Regions from separate parts of the Rhizobium sp. 01T444 genome, predicted to be linked through region 3. Evidence: predicted binding sites of a transcription regulator. Region 3 holds the regulator's gene; each other region holds the start of a gene.

Region 1 (4,274 bases), on a different contig from region 3:
GGCTGCAGGCTTTCTCGGCAGCCGGTGCCGATGTGCTCTATGCGCCCGGTCTGCCTGATATCGACGCCATCCGAACCGTCTGCACCGCCGTCGACAAGCCCGTCAATGTGGTGATGGGCCTGAAGGGGCCGCGCTATAGCGTTGCCGAACTCTCGGCGGCAGGCGTGCGCCGGGTGAGTGTGGGCGGGTCCTTTGCGCGCGCTGCACTTGGCGCACTGCTGCGGGCGGCCGAGGAGGTAAAATCATCGGGGACCTTCACCTACGCCGCCGATGCAATGCCGGCAGCCACGCTCAGCCAGCTCATGTCGCAGGAGAAACGGGGCGACCGGCAGTAAGGCAGGAAGCCGGTGGGGGGCGGGTTCGATATAGCCTGCGGTCTGTGCTCCTCACTTCCCCGCCGGCTGCGGTTCCGGAAATGTCCAGCTTCCATCGAGGATCGGCTGGCGTGGGCGGTAGAGGCGGACGGTGTAATTCCAGCCCTTCATTACGGGCAAGCAATTGGCGATCTTGCCGTCGCAGCCGCCGAATTGCACCTTGACCGCGCCGTCTGCTTCCTTGTCAGCGGTGATATTGTTTAGCGTATAGGCATTGAGCTTGTTCTTCTCGTAGTAGCCTTTGCCATTGTAGACGCTGACCGACCAGAAGCCGTCGACGGGAACATCCATGACGGAGAGCCGGTAGACCATCTTGCCGTCGTTCTTCGGTGGTGTCTCGTTCAGGTAGATCGCGTCCTTCTCGGGATTTCCGCCCCAGCCGACGGCGCTGCCGATGAGATGGCGGATCGGGTCGACCTGATCTTTCGCCCCGAAGGCGCCCTTGAAATCCGGAATGGTCGTGCCCAGCACGATCAGCGCGTCACGGACCTTCTTCTGGCTCGCCTTGTCCCAGTCCGGGATCTCGAACGTTCCCGCATTTGCCTGGCTGATGGTGAGAGCGTTCTGGAGATTATGGACCTGCTTGACATCATCGGGGTCGTTGGGATCGACGAGGGTCCTGATGCCGACGAGGATGTAGCGCGTGCCGGCCGCTGCCCGATCATAGGTGTAACTGCCGGCGTCATATTTCACATCGCCGACTACGTAATGGTCTTCGTTGATGATCTGCATCGAGCGGAAGCGTTTGCCGGCGTCCGGAAGCGTGATGGTGACCGGCCCGGCATCGAGATCGATGACAGCGGATGAATAGAGCGTATCGCGGTTGGCCCGGATCACGGACTGATGATCGATGTCCATCGGTTCGCGATGATGGTTGAAGATACCGGTCTTGCCGCCGCCGTCCTTCACGGCATTGCTGAAATAGAGATCGGATTCGGCGCGGGCGAAATTGTCGACGGTGACCGGCTTGGCCGTCTGCGCCCCGGCCTGTGAGGCGAGCGCAAGTGCCAGCGTGGCGATGGCGGCACGGCAGGCAATGCGGACAGGCACTAATGCAGGTGCAGGCTTTGACCACCTCATGGCTCTCTCCCGTTTCGGTCAATTTTCCGAGGAAAAGCCTTTCACAGGCCCGATTTCGGGAGAAGTACGTTACCGTAAACCACGCCGTAAATGGCGGGCAGCAACACCTGCGGCTCAGGCCTTTTTCCTGCGCTGCCGCTTGCCGTGCCGCGGGTGAAAATCGACGAGCAGGGATTTCAATTCGAGTTCGCGCACGCGCCGTGCCGCTTCGTCAGGGCTCACCCAATCCAGCATGCGCTGGCCGGTTTCGCGAAACTGCCCGTGTGTATGCTCGACTTCGATCTGGAAGATATCGACGATGCAGGGCGCGACGTCGCCGTCATCCAGCTCCTTCAGATAGGTGTAGCGGCCGACCGGCTGCTTGCTCACCGTTCCGCGCACGCCGGCTTCCTCCCAGGCCTCGATGGCGGCTGCCTCATGCGGCTTCTTCTTTTTCATCGGCCAGCCCTTGGGAATGATCCAGCGGCCGCTGTCGCGCGTGGTGACGACGAGGACTTCGATTTCGGGGTGATCAGTCTCGGGACCGCCGTTTCGGTAACGGAAGCAGAGCGCGCCATATTGCTGGCGAAAGGCGCCTGAGAAAAGCTTCTCGGGTCTTTCTGCAAGCTGCTTCAGCAGGGGCTTTGAGGGTCCGGCGTAGGATTTTGCGCCTTTTTTGCGGGATTTCATGACATCTAGCATTGTCAGATTTTACTTTTTCGATCAATTGCCTGCGACGCTTTATGACAGATTTATGACAGTCTTCTACGACAGTCCCCGGTTCAGGAAGGATCGCCCGAGATGATGAGCGTGTTTCGCAAGATGATGCCGCGGGAGGACCGCTTCTTCGATATGTTCTGCAGGCATTCGGAAACGGTCGTCGCAGCCGCCCATGCTATGGAAAAGCTGTTGAAGGGCGAGGCGGTTCAGGAGAATTGCGACAAGATCATCGCACTGGAAGACCAGGCTGACGACATCACCCGCGAAGTGCTGGTTGCTGTCCGGCGCAGCTTCATCACGCCCTTTGACCGCGGCGACATCAAGGATCTGATCCAGTCCATGGATGATGCGATCGACATGATGCACAAGACGGTGAAGATCATCCGCCTGTTCGAGCAGACGAGTTTCGACCCGCTGATGCAGGAGATGGGCGGGGAGATCGTCAAGGCGGCGGCCCTGATGGAGGAAGCAATCCCGCTTCTTAACAAGATGGGTGCGAATGCGCAGCGGCTGGCTGTCATCGCCGAAGAGATCACCCGGGTCGAAGGCCGCTCCGACGAACTGCATGACGAGGGGCTCAAGGACCTCTATCGCCGGCATGGCGCCAGCGGCAATGCCATGGCCTACATGATCGGCAGCGAGATCTACTCCAATCTGGAAAAGATCGTCGACCGGTTCGAGGACGTGGCCAATGAAATCAGCGGCGTCGTCATCGAGAACGTCTGATGGAAGCCTCTCTTTCCCTTCCGCTGCTGATCGGGTTGATCGGTGTGGCGCTATTCTTCGATTTCCTGAACGGGCTGCATGATGCGGCAAACTCGATTGCGACCATCGTTTCCACCCGGGTTCTCAGGCCGCAATATGCCGTCGGCTGGGCGGCCTTCTTCAATTTTATCGCCTTCCTGTTTTTCGGCCTGCATGTTGCCGAAACGCTCGGCACCGGCATTATCGATCCGGCCATCGTCTCGCCGCAGGTGATCTTTGCTGCACTGATGGGGGCGATCGTCTGGAACATCGTCACCTGGCTGTTTGGCATTCCCTCTTCGTCTTCGCATGCGCTGGTCGGCGGGCTTGTCGGGGCAGGATGGGCGAAGGTCGGTTTCAGCTCCATCGTCTGGGGCGGCTTGTTGAAGACGGTTGGCGCGATCTTCATGTCGCCGGCGATCGGCTTCCTGCTTGCGCTGTTCTTCGTCCTCGTCGTCTCCTGGCTCTTCGTGCGCCAGACGCCCTTTGCTGTCGACCGCACCTTCCGCTTCATGCAGTTCGTGTCGGCCTCGCTCTATTCGCTCGGACATGGCGGCAACGATGCGCAGAAGACCATGGGCATCATCGCCGTTCTTCTCTTCAGCCAGGGGCAGCTCGGCCCGAGTTTCCATGTGCCGCTCTGGGTGGTCATCTCCTGCCAGTCGGCCATGGCGCTCGGCACGCTCTTCGGCGGCTGGCGGATCGTGCATACGATGGGCTCGAAAATCACCAGGCTCAACCCGATGCAGGGGTTCTGCGCCGAGACCGGCGGGGCGCTGACGCTGTTTGCCGCGACCTGGCTCGGCATTCCCGTGTCGACGACGCATACGATCACCGGAGCGATCATCGGTGTCGGCGCCGCGCGACGCTTGTCGGCCGTGCGCTGGGGTGTTGCGGGCAACATCGTCATCGCCTGGGTGATCACCATGCCGGCTGCCGCTGCCATCGCGGCCGCCTGCTATGGGATTGCAAGCCTGTTTGCCTAAGGGCAGGGGTCCGCTCGATGTATCGGATACCCTAATTTTAGGGGTCGCCATTTTCGATCGGATGTTGYGCTCTATTCTCCATGCAAGGAGAAGGAGACAACGAGCGGACCATGCATTTATCCAGGCATTTATCTGAATTGAATGAGGAAACCCCGGCAAAGACAGGCCGCCGCGAGATCGACCAGTGCCGCGCCATTTGTTGCCGCGTCGAGAGAGGCGGAAGGCTGAGCGTATTGCTCGTCACCAGCCGCGATACCGGACGATGGGTGATCCCGAAGGGCACTCTCGGAAGAAAGGAAAGGCCCTATCGCTGCGCCCAGCGCGAGGCTTTCGAAGAGGCTGGCATCATCGGCAGGGTCAGGAAGAAGCCGCTCGGCTTTTACACCTATCT
Region 2 (4,274 bases), on a different contig from region 3:
AGGCACCGCATTGCTGCTCGGCGAGGCAGCCGCAAAGGGCCGCAATATCGATCTTGCCACGAAATCCGTGCGCGTGCGCGACGGCCATACCGGGCCGCGCGAAGCCGGCACGATCGGCTTTGCGACGCTGCGCGGCGGTTCAGTCATCGGTGAGCATTCCGTTCTCTTTGCCGGCGAAGGCGAGACCGTCACACTTTCGCATAGCGCAACCGACCGTTCGATTTTTGCGCGCGGCGCCATCAAGGCAGCCCTTTGGGCACGTGACAAGAAACCGGGGCTCTATTCCATGCTCGACGTTCTCGGGCTTTCTTCCCATTGACCATTTCTCGGAGGCATTTTTCATGAGCGGTACCCTCGTCCTCGTTCGCCACGGCCAGAGCGACTGGAATCTCAAGAATCTCTTCACCGGCTGGAAGGACCCCGACCTGACCGAGCTCGGCATTCAGGAAGCCACGACCGGCGGCCAGGCACTTGCCGACTACGGCATCAAGTTCGATATCGCCTTCACCTCCGCACTGGTGCGCGCGCAGCACACTCTGAAGCTCGTCCTCGACAAGGTCGGTCAGCCTGATCTCGAGACGATCCGCGACCAGGCACTCAACGAGCGCGACTACGGCGATCTTTCCGGCCTCAACAAGGACGATGCCCGTGCCAAGTGGGGCGAAGAGCAGGTGCATGTCTGGCGCCGCTCCTATGACGTTCCGCCTCCGGGCGGCGAAAGCCTGCGCGACACCGGCGCCCGCGTCTGGCCTTACTATCTGACGGAAATCCTTCCGCGCGTCCTGCGCGGCGAAAAGGTGCTGGTTGCCGCGCACGGCAATTCGCTGCGTTCGCTCGTCATGGTTCTCGACCGCCTCACCCGCGAGCAGGTTCTGTCGCTCAATCTCGCGACCGGCGTGCCGATGGTCTACAAGCTGAAGGCAGATTCCACCGTCGCTTCCAAGGAAGTGCTCGGCGACATGTCCGGCGCGCACTGATCACAAGCAGGCATCGATAAGGTTTGAGGCCGGCTCGCGCCCGGCCTTTTTCGTTTTCAGTTCTCGATGGTGAACTGGACGCGGTCTGCCGCGAAACGACTGATCGAATATTGCACCGGCACGCCGTCCAGATCGGTATTCATCGCCTTGGTGATCAGCAGCACGGCGCCCGGCGTCAGCTCCAGATCGGCGAGGTCGCCGGAATCGGCGTGGGCGGCGGTGATCTCGGTCGTGGCGCGCACATAGTCCGACAGGCCAAGTGCTGCGAAAGTCTTGGTGACGGACTCGGTCTGGCGATAGGTCTCGACGAGGCCGGGAAAACGCGCGGCCGGAAACCAGCTCGTGCCGCGCGCGACAGGCCGCCTGTCCGCATCGCGCACCGTTTCCAGCCGGATGACCGGCGTGCCCGGTTCGATGCGAAGCCAGCGGGCCACTTCGGTATTGGCCGCCTCTTCCGCGTGGCCGAGTAGGAGCGAGTGCGTCTCGCGCGCCTGGTCGCCCAGACCATCGGTAAAGCGGGTGCGGCGGCTGATCGGAAAATTCAGGCGTTCCTTGCGCTCGATCAGTGTGCCGCGGCCCTGCACCGCACGCACGATGCCTTCCTGGGCGAGCGCTGCAAGGGCGCTGCGCACCGTATGCCGGTTGACGCCGAACTGCAGCGCCAGAACGGTTTCCGGCGGCACCATGCCCGTTTCGTCATAGGCGCCGCTGCTGATCGCCTCGCGGATCCTGTCGGCGATCTGCCGCCAGAGCGCCACGCCCGTCTGCCGCTGCACCTGCTTCATGCCTGCCATTGCGCCCCTGCCAGCTCATCTTCGACCCGAATTCATCTTCAGGCTCGGCCAATTTCGGACGTGTCGTGTCACACGCTTGTCACCTCGCCGATTTAGGGATAGGTATAGCTTGTATGGTTGTCTATATCAATAGACATTTCGAGGAAAAACGATGACGGCAGCAGAGAAGACAGACGCTGCGGCGCAGATAGACAACGGACGCAAACGCACCGTTGATCTGCTCGCCCGCGCCGAGACACAGGAATTGCTGGCGGCGTGGGATGCGCTTGCCGAAAAGCCGGCGGCACAGCCGGTGCGCGGCCCGGAAACGGGTCTCGTCATGGTTCGCGGCCGCATCGGCGGCGGCGGTGCGCCCTTCAATCTCGGCGAAGTGACGGTAACACGAGCGACCGTACGTCTTGCCTCCGGCTCCGTCGGCCATGCGCAGGCGCTCGGCACCGACCGCGAGAAGGCACGGCTTTGCGCGATCTTCGATGCGCTCTGGCAGGAGGAGGCCACCAAGGGCTTCGTCGAGGACAGGCTGCTGTCGCCGATCGCAAGCCGCATTGCCGAAGAGGCCGGTCGCAAGGCCGAGGAGACGGCTGCGACCCGCGTCGATTTCTTCACCATGGTGCGGGGAGACAACTGATGAGCGCCAAGACCGATGTTCTGACCGGCGGCTTCGCCGAGCCGGTATTCGAGGCCCAGAGCGTATTCAAGATGCTGATGGACGGCATGGCCCGGCCCGGCACGATCCAGACGGTCGCGGCCGATGTGACGGCGCCCGCACCGCTCGGCATTGCCGCCGGCGCGATCGGCCTGACGCTCTGCGACCATGACACGCCCGTCTGGCTTTCGGCCGGACTTGCCAAGTCGGCGATCCCGGAATGGCTGGGCTTCCACACCGGCGCACCGCTGACGGCCGAAAAGGCCGAGGCGCGCTTCGCCTTCGTCGAAGCCGGCGCGATGCTTTCCACCTTCGGCCTGTTTGCCGCCGGCACGCAGGAATATCCCGATCGCTCCACCACGGTGGTGATCGAGCTTGCCGACCTCGAAGGCGGGCGTCGCCTGGCGCTGATGGGGCCGGGCATCCAGAGCGTGACCGAGATCGCGCCCGTCGGCCTGCCGGAAACGTTCCTGCGCCTGTGGACGGAAAACCGCGCCCTCTTCCCGCGCGGCATCGACATCGTGCTGACGGCGGGCAAGCGTTTCCTCTGCCTGCCGCGCACCACCAAGATCACAGCAACGGAGATCTGAGCTCATGTATGTTGCCGTCAAGGGTGGCGAGGCCGCCATCGCCAATGCCCACCGCCTGCTCGCTGACCGCCGGCGTGGCGACCGCTCCGTGCCGGCGATCGGCATCGAGCAGATCGTCGAACAGCTTGCTCTCGCCGTCGATCGCGTCATGGCCGAAGCCTCGCTCTACGACCGCACGCTTGCCGCACTTGCCGTGCGCCAGTCGCGCGGCGACATGATCGAGGCGATCTTCCTGCTGCGCGCCTACCGCACGACGCTGCCGCGCTTCGGCTATTCCAAGCCGCTCGACACCGCCAATATGCAGATCGAACGCCGCATCTCCGCCACCTACAAGGATCTTCCGGGCGGCCAGTTGCTTGGGCCCACCTTCGACTATACGCACCGCCTGCTCGACCCCTCGCTGCTCTCCGACGAAGCCGTGGAAGAGCCGGCGCAGCGTGAGGCGGAAGCCGGCCGCGTCATGCGCGTCTCCGAAATCCTCGGCCAGGAAGGCCTGATCGAAAACGACGGTGAACTGCCTGAGGACCACGAGACGGGCGACCTTACGCGCGAACCGATGGAATTCCCGATGGCCCGCGATCTGCGCCTGCAGGCGCTTGCGCGCGGCGACGAAGGCTTCCTGCTGGCGCTCGGTTATTCCACGCAGCGCGGCTACGGCCGCAACCACCCCTTCACCGGTGAAATCCGCATCGGCGAGGTCGAGGTGGAATTCGACGTGCCGGAACTCGGTTTTGCCGTATCGCTCGGGCCGATCCARCTCACCGAATGCCAGATGGTCAACCAGTTCAAGGGTTCGGCCAAAGCGCCGCCGCAGTTCACCCGCGGCTATGGCCTGGTCTTCGGCCAGAGCGAGCGCAAGGCCATGGCCATGTCRCTGGTGGATCGCGCATTGCGGGCTGAAGAGCTCGGCGAGGACATTACCGCGCCAGCCCAGGACGAGGAATTCGTCATTTCCCATTCCGACAATGTACAGGCGACCGGCTTCGTCGAGCACCTGAAGCTTCCGCACTATGTGGACTTCCAGGCTGAACTTGACCTCGTCCGCCGCATGCGCCGCGAATTCGAAGCCGCCCGCAACAGCGGCGAGACCCAAAAGGAGGCCGCCGAATGAGTGATCTCGCCACCTACAATTTCGCCTATCTCGACGAACAAACCAAGCGCATGATCCGCCGTGCCATCCTGAAGGCGATCGCCATCCCCGGCTATCAGGTGCCTTTCGCCTCGCGCGAAATGCCGATGCCCTATGGCTGGGGCACCGGCGGTGTGC
Region 3 (4,274 bases):
ACGTCCGCGAAAACACCGTGACCGCCCTGATCGGCCCGTCGGGCTGCGGCAAGTCCACCTTCCTGCGGTCGCTGAACCGCATGAACGACACGATCGATGGCTGCCGCGTCACCGGCAAGATCACGCTCGACAGCGACGATATCTACGATCCTGACATCGACGTCGTCGAACTCCGCGCCCGTGTCGGCATGGTGTTCCAGAAGCCGAATCCGTTCCCGAAAACAATCTATGAAAACGTCTCCTACGGACCGCGCATCCACGGCCTCGCCAAATCCAAGGCCGACCTGGACCAGATCGTCGAGACGAGCCTGCAGCGCGCCGGCCTCTGGAATGAGGTCAAGGATCGCGTGCATGAATCCGGCACCGGCCTTTCCGGCGGTCAGCAGCAGCGTCTGTGCATCGCACGCGCCGTTGCCGTCAGCCCGGAAGTCATCCTGATGGACGAGCCCTGCTCGGCGCTCGACCCGATCGCGACTGCCAAGGTCGAAGAGCTGATCCATGAGCTGCGTGAAAACTACACCATCGTCATCGTGACGCATTCCATGCAGCAGGCCGCGCGCGTATCACAGCGTACGGCCATGTTCCACCTCGGCAACCTGGTCGAGGAAAACGACACCGACAAGATGTTCACCAATCCCGACGATCCGCGCACCCAGGACTATATCATGGGCCGGTTCGGCTGATTTTGGCGATGTGAAGCCTTCCCGATTTTCGAGGACAAAGCCCCATGGCATCGACACATATTTTTTCCGCTTACGATGACGATCTGAAATTCCTGTCCCGGCGCATTTCCGAGATGGGTGGTCTTGCCGAACAGATGGTCGGCGAGGCCGTCCGTGCGCTGGTCAACGGCGACACTGCGCTCGCCCAGAAGGTCATTTCCGACGACGTGATCCTTGATCACGCGGAACGCGAAATCAACGACAAGGCGATCGTCACGATCGCCCGTCGCCAGCCGATGGCCTCCGACCTTCGCGAGATCATGGGTTCGATCCGCATCGCCGCCGACCTCGAGCGTGTCGGCGACCTCGGCAAGAACACCGCAAAGCGCGTCATCGCCGTCCAGAGCACCGGCGTTCCGCGCAAGCTCGCCCGCGGTCTCGAGCATCTCTCCGAACTGGCGCTCGTCCAGCTCAAGGAAGTGCTCGACGTCTATACGACGCGTTCTGCGGACAAGGCCAAGTCCATCCGCGAGCGCGACGACGAGATCGACGCGATGTACACCTCGCTGTTCCGCGAACTCCTCACCTACATGATGGAAGATCCGCGCAACATCACGAGCTGCACGCATCTTCTCTTCTGCGCCAAGAACATCGAGCGCATCGGCGATCATGCGACCAACATCGCTGAGACGATCTATTACATGGCAACCGGCGCCCAGCCGGAGGGTGAGCGTCCGAAGGACGACAGCTCCAATACCGTCGGTGCGGTGACGGAGTAATCCGGACCTGCCAATTGCGTGCGCGCCCTGCGCTGGGGCGCGCAAAGGTCGCAGCCAATTCCAAGTTTCTGCATGGTCCGTTGCTTAAATCACCCCCGGTTTAAGGATCATGCATTAGGAGACTGACACGCATGATCCCAAGAGTTGCAGTTGTTGAAGATGAAGAGGCGCTGAGTGTGCTTCTCCGCTACAACCTCGAGGCTGAAGGTTTCGAGGTGGATACGATCCTCCGTGGCGACGAGGCCGAAATCCGGCTTCAGGAGCGCACGCCGGACCTGCTCATCCTTGACTGGATGCTGCCGGGCGTTTCCGGCATCGAACTCTGCCGCCGGCTGCGCATGCGGCCGGAGACCGAGCGCCTGCCGATCATCATGCTGACGGCACGCGGCGAAGAGAGCGAACGCGTTCGCGGTCTCTCGACCGGCGCGGACGACTATGTCGTCAAGCCCTTCTCCACGCCGGAACTCGTTGCCCGCGTCAAGGCGATGCTGCGACGCGCCCGTCCGGAGGTTCTCTCCACCGTTCTGAAGTGTGGTGATATCGAGCTCGATCGCGAAACCCATCGCGTTCATCGCAAGAGCCGCGAAGTGCGCCTCGGCCCGACCGAATTCCGCCTGCTCGAATTCCTGATGTCGTCGCCGGGCAGGGTCTTCTCCCGCTCGCAGCTTCTGGATGGCGTCTGGGGCCACGATATCTACGTGGACGAACGTACCGTCGACGTCCATGTCGGGCGCCTGCGTAAGGCGCTGAACTTCTCCAACATGCAGGATGTCATCCGCACCGTCCGCGGCGCGGGATATTCCATGGAAGCCTGATCCGAGTGATCGGAGGTCCAGACGGGTCGCTCGCTTGCCGGGCGGCCCGTTTGCTTATCTGGTGTCCTTCTGAAGAAACAGCGATGGGTAGGCCCGCCCTGTCCGTCGAGCTTGAAGCGACCTGTCTCGGCGAAGCACAGCTTCTTCTGGAAGCCGACACTAGGCGCCGAAAGCGAACTTCAAGAGGGTTTGCTTTCTACAGACGAATGCGTGCAAGAACTCGATCAAGAGCCTTTTGCAGAGCCACAGCGCCACCGAAATCGCGAAAGTCTTCGAGCACCTGTTCATTCAATCCGCCCTTGGTCGAATGCTCGCCGATGAGTTCATCAAAACTCGCGACAGGTTTCGAACGGGCAGCATGGGCGAGGCCGGAAAACAATTGACGGAGGTAGGCGTCGCCAGCCGTTCTCGAAAGCCCTTGGCTCTGCAGCCAGGTCGACGTCGCGTCCAGGATGCCGAAATAGGTGGCCATCAGGCAGCTCGCCACCGCGAGAAGTTCGAACTCAGGTCTGTTTTCAACCTGGATCGCCGTTCCGAGCGCCGAAAAGAGGGCGTGGGAAACCTCGTCGGGCGGGTAGATCGCAGTCGCGCCCTGAAGATCTGCGATGAACGGAAGTGGAATTGCCAGGCTCAGGCGAACTGGCTGATCGATCCACGCCAGCAGTTGATCCATTGGCGTGGCCGCGACGAAGCTGATGACATGGTGGCCCGGCCGAAATCGGAGCGAGCGGATGACCTCCTCGGCAATTTGCGGCCTCACCGCCACAAATACGAGATCGGATCGGTCGAGAACATCCTGGTTCCCCAAAGCGATCGACACATTCCGGTTTGCCGCCGCAAGGCGGGCGGCGACGCTTGCGCTGCGCGGTGACAGCACGATCGGTGTGTCGCGAAACGCTGTCTTGCCCAATCCGGTGACGACGGCCTCGGTAATCGTGCCCGTCCCGACGAACCCCATTGTCATCCGCTTTGGATCGATCTCCATTGGCACCCCTGACCGACTGTTTGCGCCGTGCTACTCCACGAGAATACCGCATCTGCATCAGAAAATCGCGTTACAGCGCCATGACCACCGTTCCATGCCAGCCTGGGGCTGAAACACATCGGTGGTGTTGGCCACGTAACTTCGCATTGTCAGGCATGGTGAACGACCGGCAGAGATCGGCCTCCGGCAGATAGTCGTGGTCAGGAGCGGTTTTCCAGTCCTCCTGTGCCGGCTAAAAAAATCACCCCTCCGCGCATAGGCGAGGAGGGGTGATGGCACGTTGCGTCTGTTGGAAGATCGCGGGTCAGGCGACCCGGACAGCCTTGCGGCGTTCGCTGACCGGCTGGTAGGCGAGGCGCTGGTGATAGTTGCAATAGGGCGAGGAATCCGGGGAGTCGCAGCCGCAGAAGTAGAAGTCGTCCTTCAGCGGATCGCCGACCGGCCACTTGCAGGTGCGCTCCGTCAGTTCCGTCAGGCCAAGGCGGCGTGAAATCGGCACGACCACATTCTTGGCCGGCACGTATTCCATTTCCTCGACCGTTTCGATCTCGATCTCTTCCTTCAGCATCGTTGCGCCCTGCTGGCGGGTAACGGTGCGGGTGGTGATGCGAGACGCATAGTTCGGGGCGCGCGGAGCCGACGTATTGCGCTTCGTTGCGCGCGCAGCGGTTGCCGTGCCGCCGGCCTTGGCGCGGCCGGGAAGACTGAGCCGGTGAACCTTGCCGATAACAGCGTTTCTACTCACTCCGCCAAGCTGCGCAGCGATCTGGCTGGCGCTCAGCCCCTCTGACCAAAGCTTCTTGAGCTTCTCGACACGCTCGTCTGTCCAGTTCATTGCCCTGTCTCCACCTTTCGCGTTGGTGATGGCAGAATCCCTCACCGTTGCCTCGGAAGTCTCCGAAGCAAGAAACGCCTGATCAATTTTGGTGACTAGTTCCGCCGCATGCAGTCTAGTAATTGAACTTTAACCTAGTGTGAGCCTGACTCTGTGACAAGAGTCGCGTGAATCCGATGAATCCGAATTCGGGGTTTT

What was found. The regulator PhoB, encoded in region 3, activates phosphate uptake and scavenging genes when phosphate is short. The targets are predictions, from matches to a motif close to TGTCATNNANCTGTCAT.
Region 1: a site for PhoB is predicted at 2,177-2,193, ahead of AC1DTN_RS19250 (DUF47 domain-containing protein). Genes of this name have one in related genera too.
Region 2: a site for PhoB is predicted at 1,838-1,854, ahead of phnF (phosphonate metabolism transcriptional regulator PhnF). Genes of this name have one in related genera too.

What each region holds. Positions count from the first base shown of each region.
Region 1 is NZ_JBFTPD010000014.1:30,852-35,125, forward strand. It holds gene AC1DTN_RS19235 (isocitrate lyase/PEP mutase family protein) at 1-335, shown strand, start outside; gene AC1DTN_RS19240 (DUF1254 domain-containing protein) at 387-1,412, opposite strand; gene AC1DTN_RS19245 (NUDIX hydrolase) at 1,569-2,123, opposite strand; gene AC1DTN_RS19250 (DUF47 domain-containing protein) at 2,235-2,879, shown strand; gene AC1DTN_RS19255 (inorganic phosphate transporter) at 2,879-3,883, shown strand; gene AC1DTN_RS19260 (NUDIX hydrolase) at 4,021-4,274, shown strand, end outside.
Region 2 is NZ_JBFTPD010000010.1:62,576-66,849, forward strand. It holds gene dapB (4-hydroxy-tetrahydrodipicolinate reductase) at 1-319, shown strand, start outside; gene AC1DTN_RS15790 (2,3-bisphosphoglycerate-dependent phosphoglycerate mutase) at 342-977, shown strand; gene phnF (phosphonate metabolism transcriptional regulator PhnF) at 1,034-1,771, opposite strand; gene phnG (phosphonate C-P lyase system protein PhnG) at 1,923-2,399, shown strand; gene phnH (phosphonate C-P lyase system protein PhnH) at 2,399-3,007, shown strand; gene AC1DTN_RS15810 (carbon-phosphorus lyase complex subunit) at 3,012-4,118, shown strand; gene AC1DTN_RS15815 (alpha-D-ribose 1-methylphosphonate 5-phosphate C-P-lyase PhnJ) at 4,115-4,274, shown strand, end outside.
Region 3 is NZ_JBFTPD010000001.1:295,105-299,378, reverse strand. It holds gene pstB (phosphate ABC transporter ATP-binding protein PstB) at 1-683, shown strand, start outside; gene phoU (phosphate signaling complex protein PhoU) at 728-1,441, shown strand; gene phoB (phosphate regulon transcriptional regulator PhoB) at 1,573-2,256, shown strand; gene AC1DTN_RS01420 (pyrroline-5-carboxylate reductase) at 2,453-3,214, opposite strand; gene AC1DTN_RS01415 (GcrA family cell cycle regulator) at 3,546-4,076, opposite strand.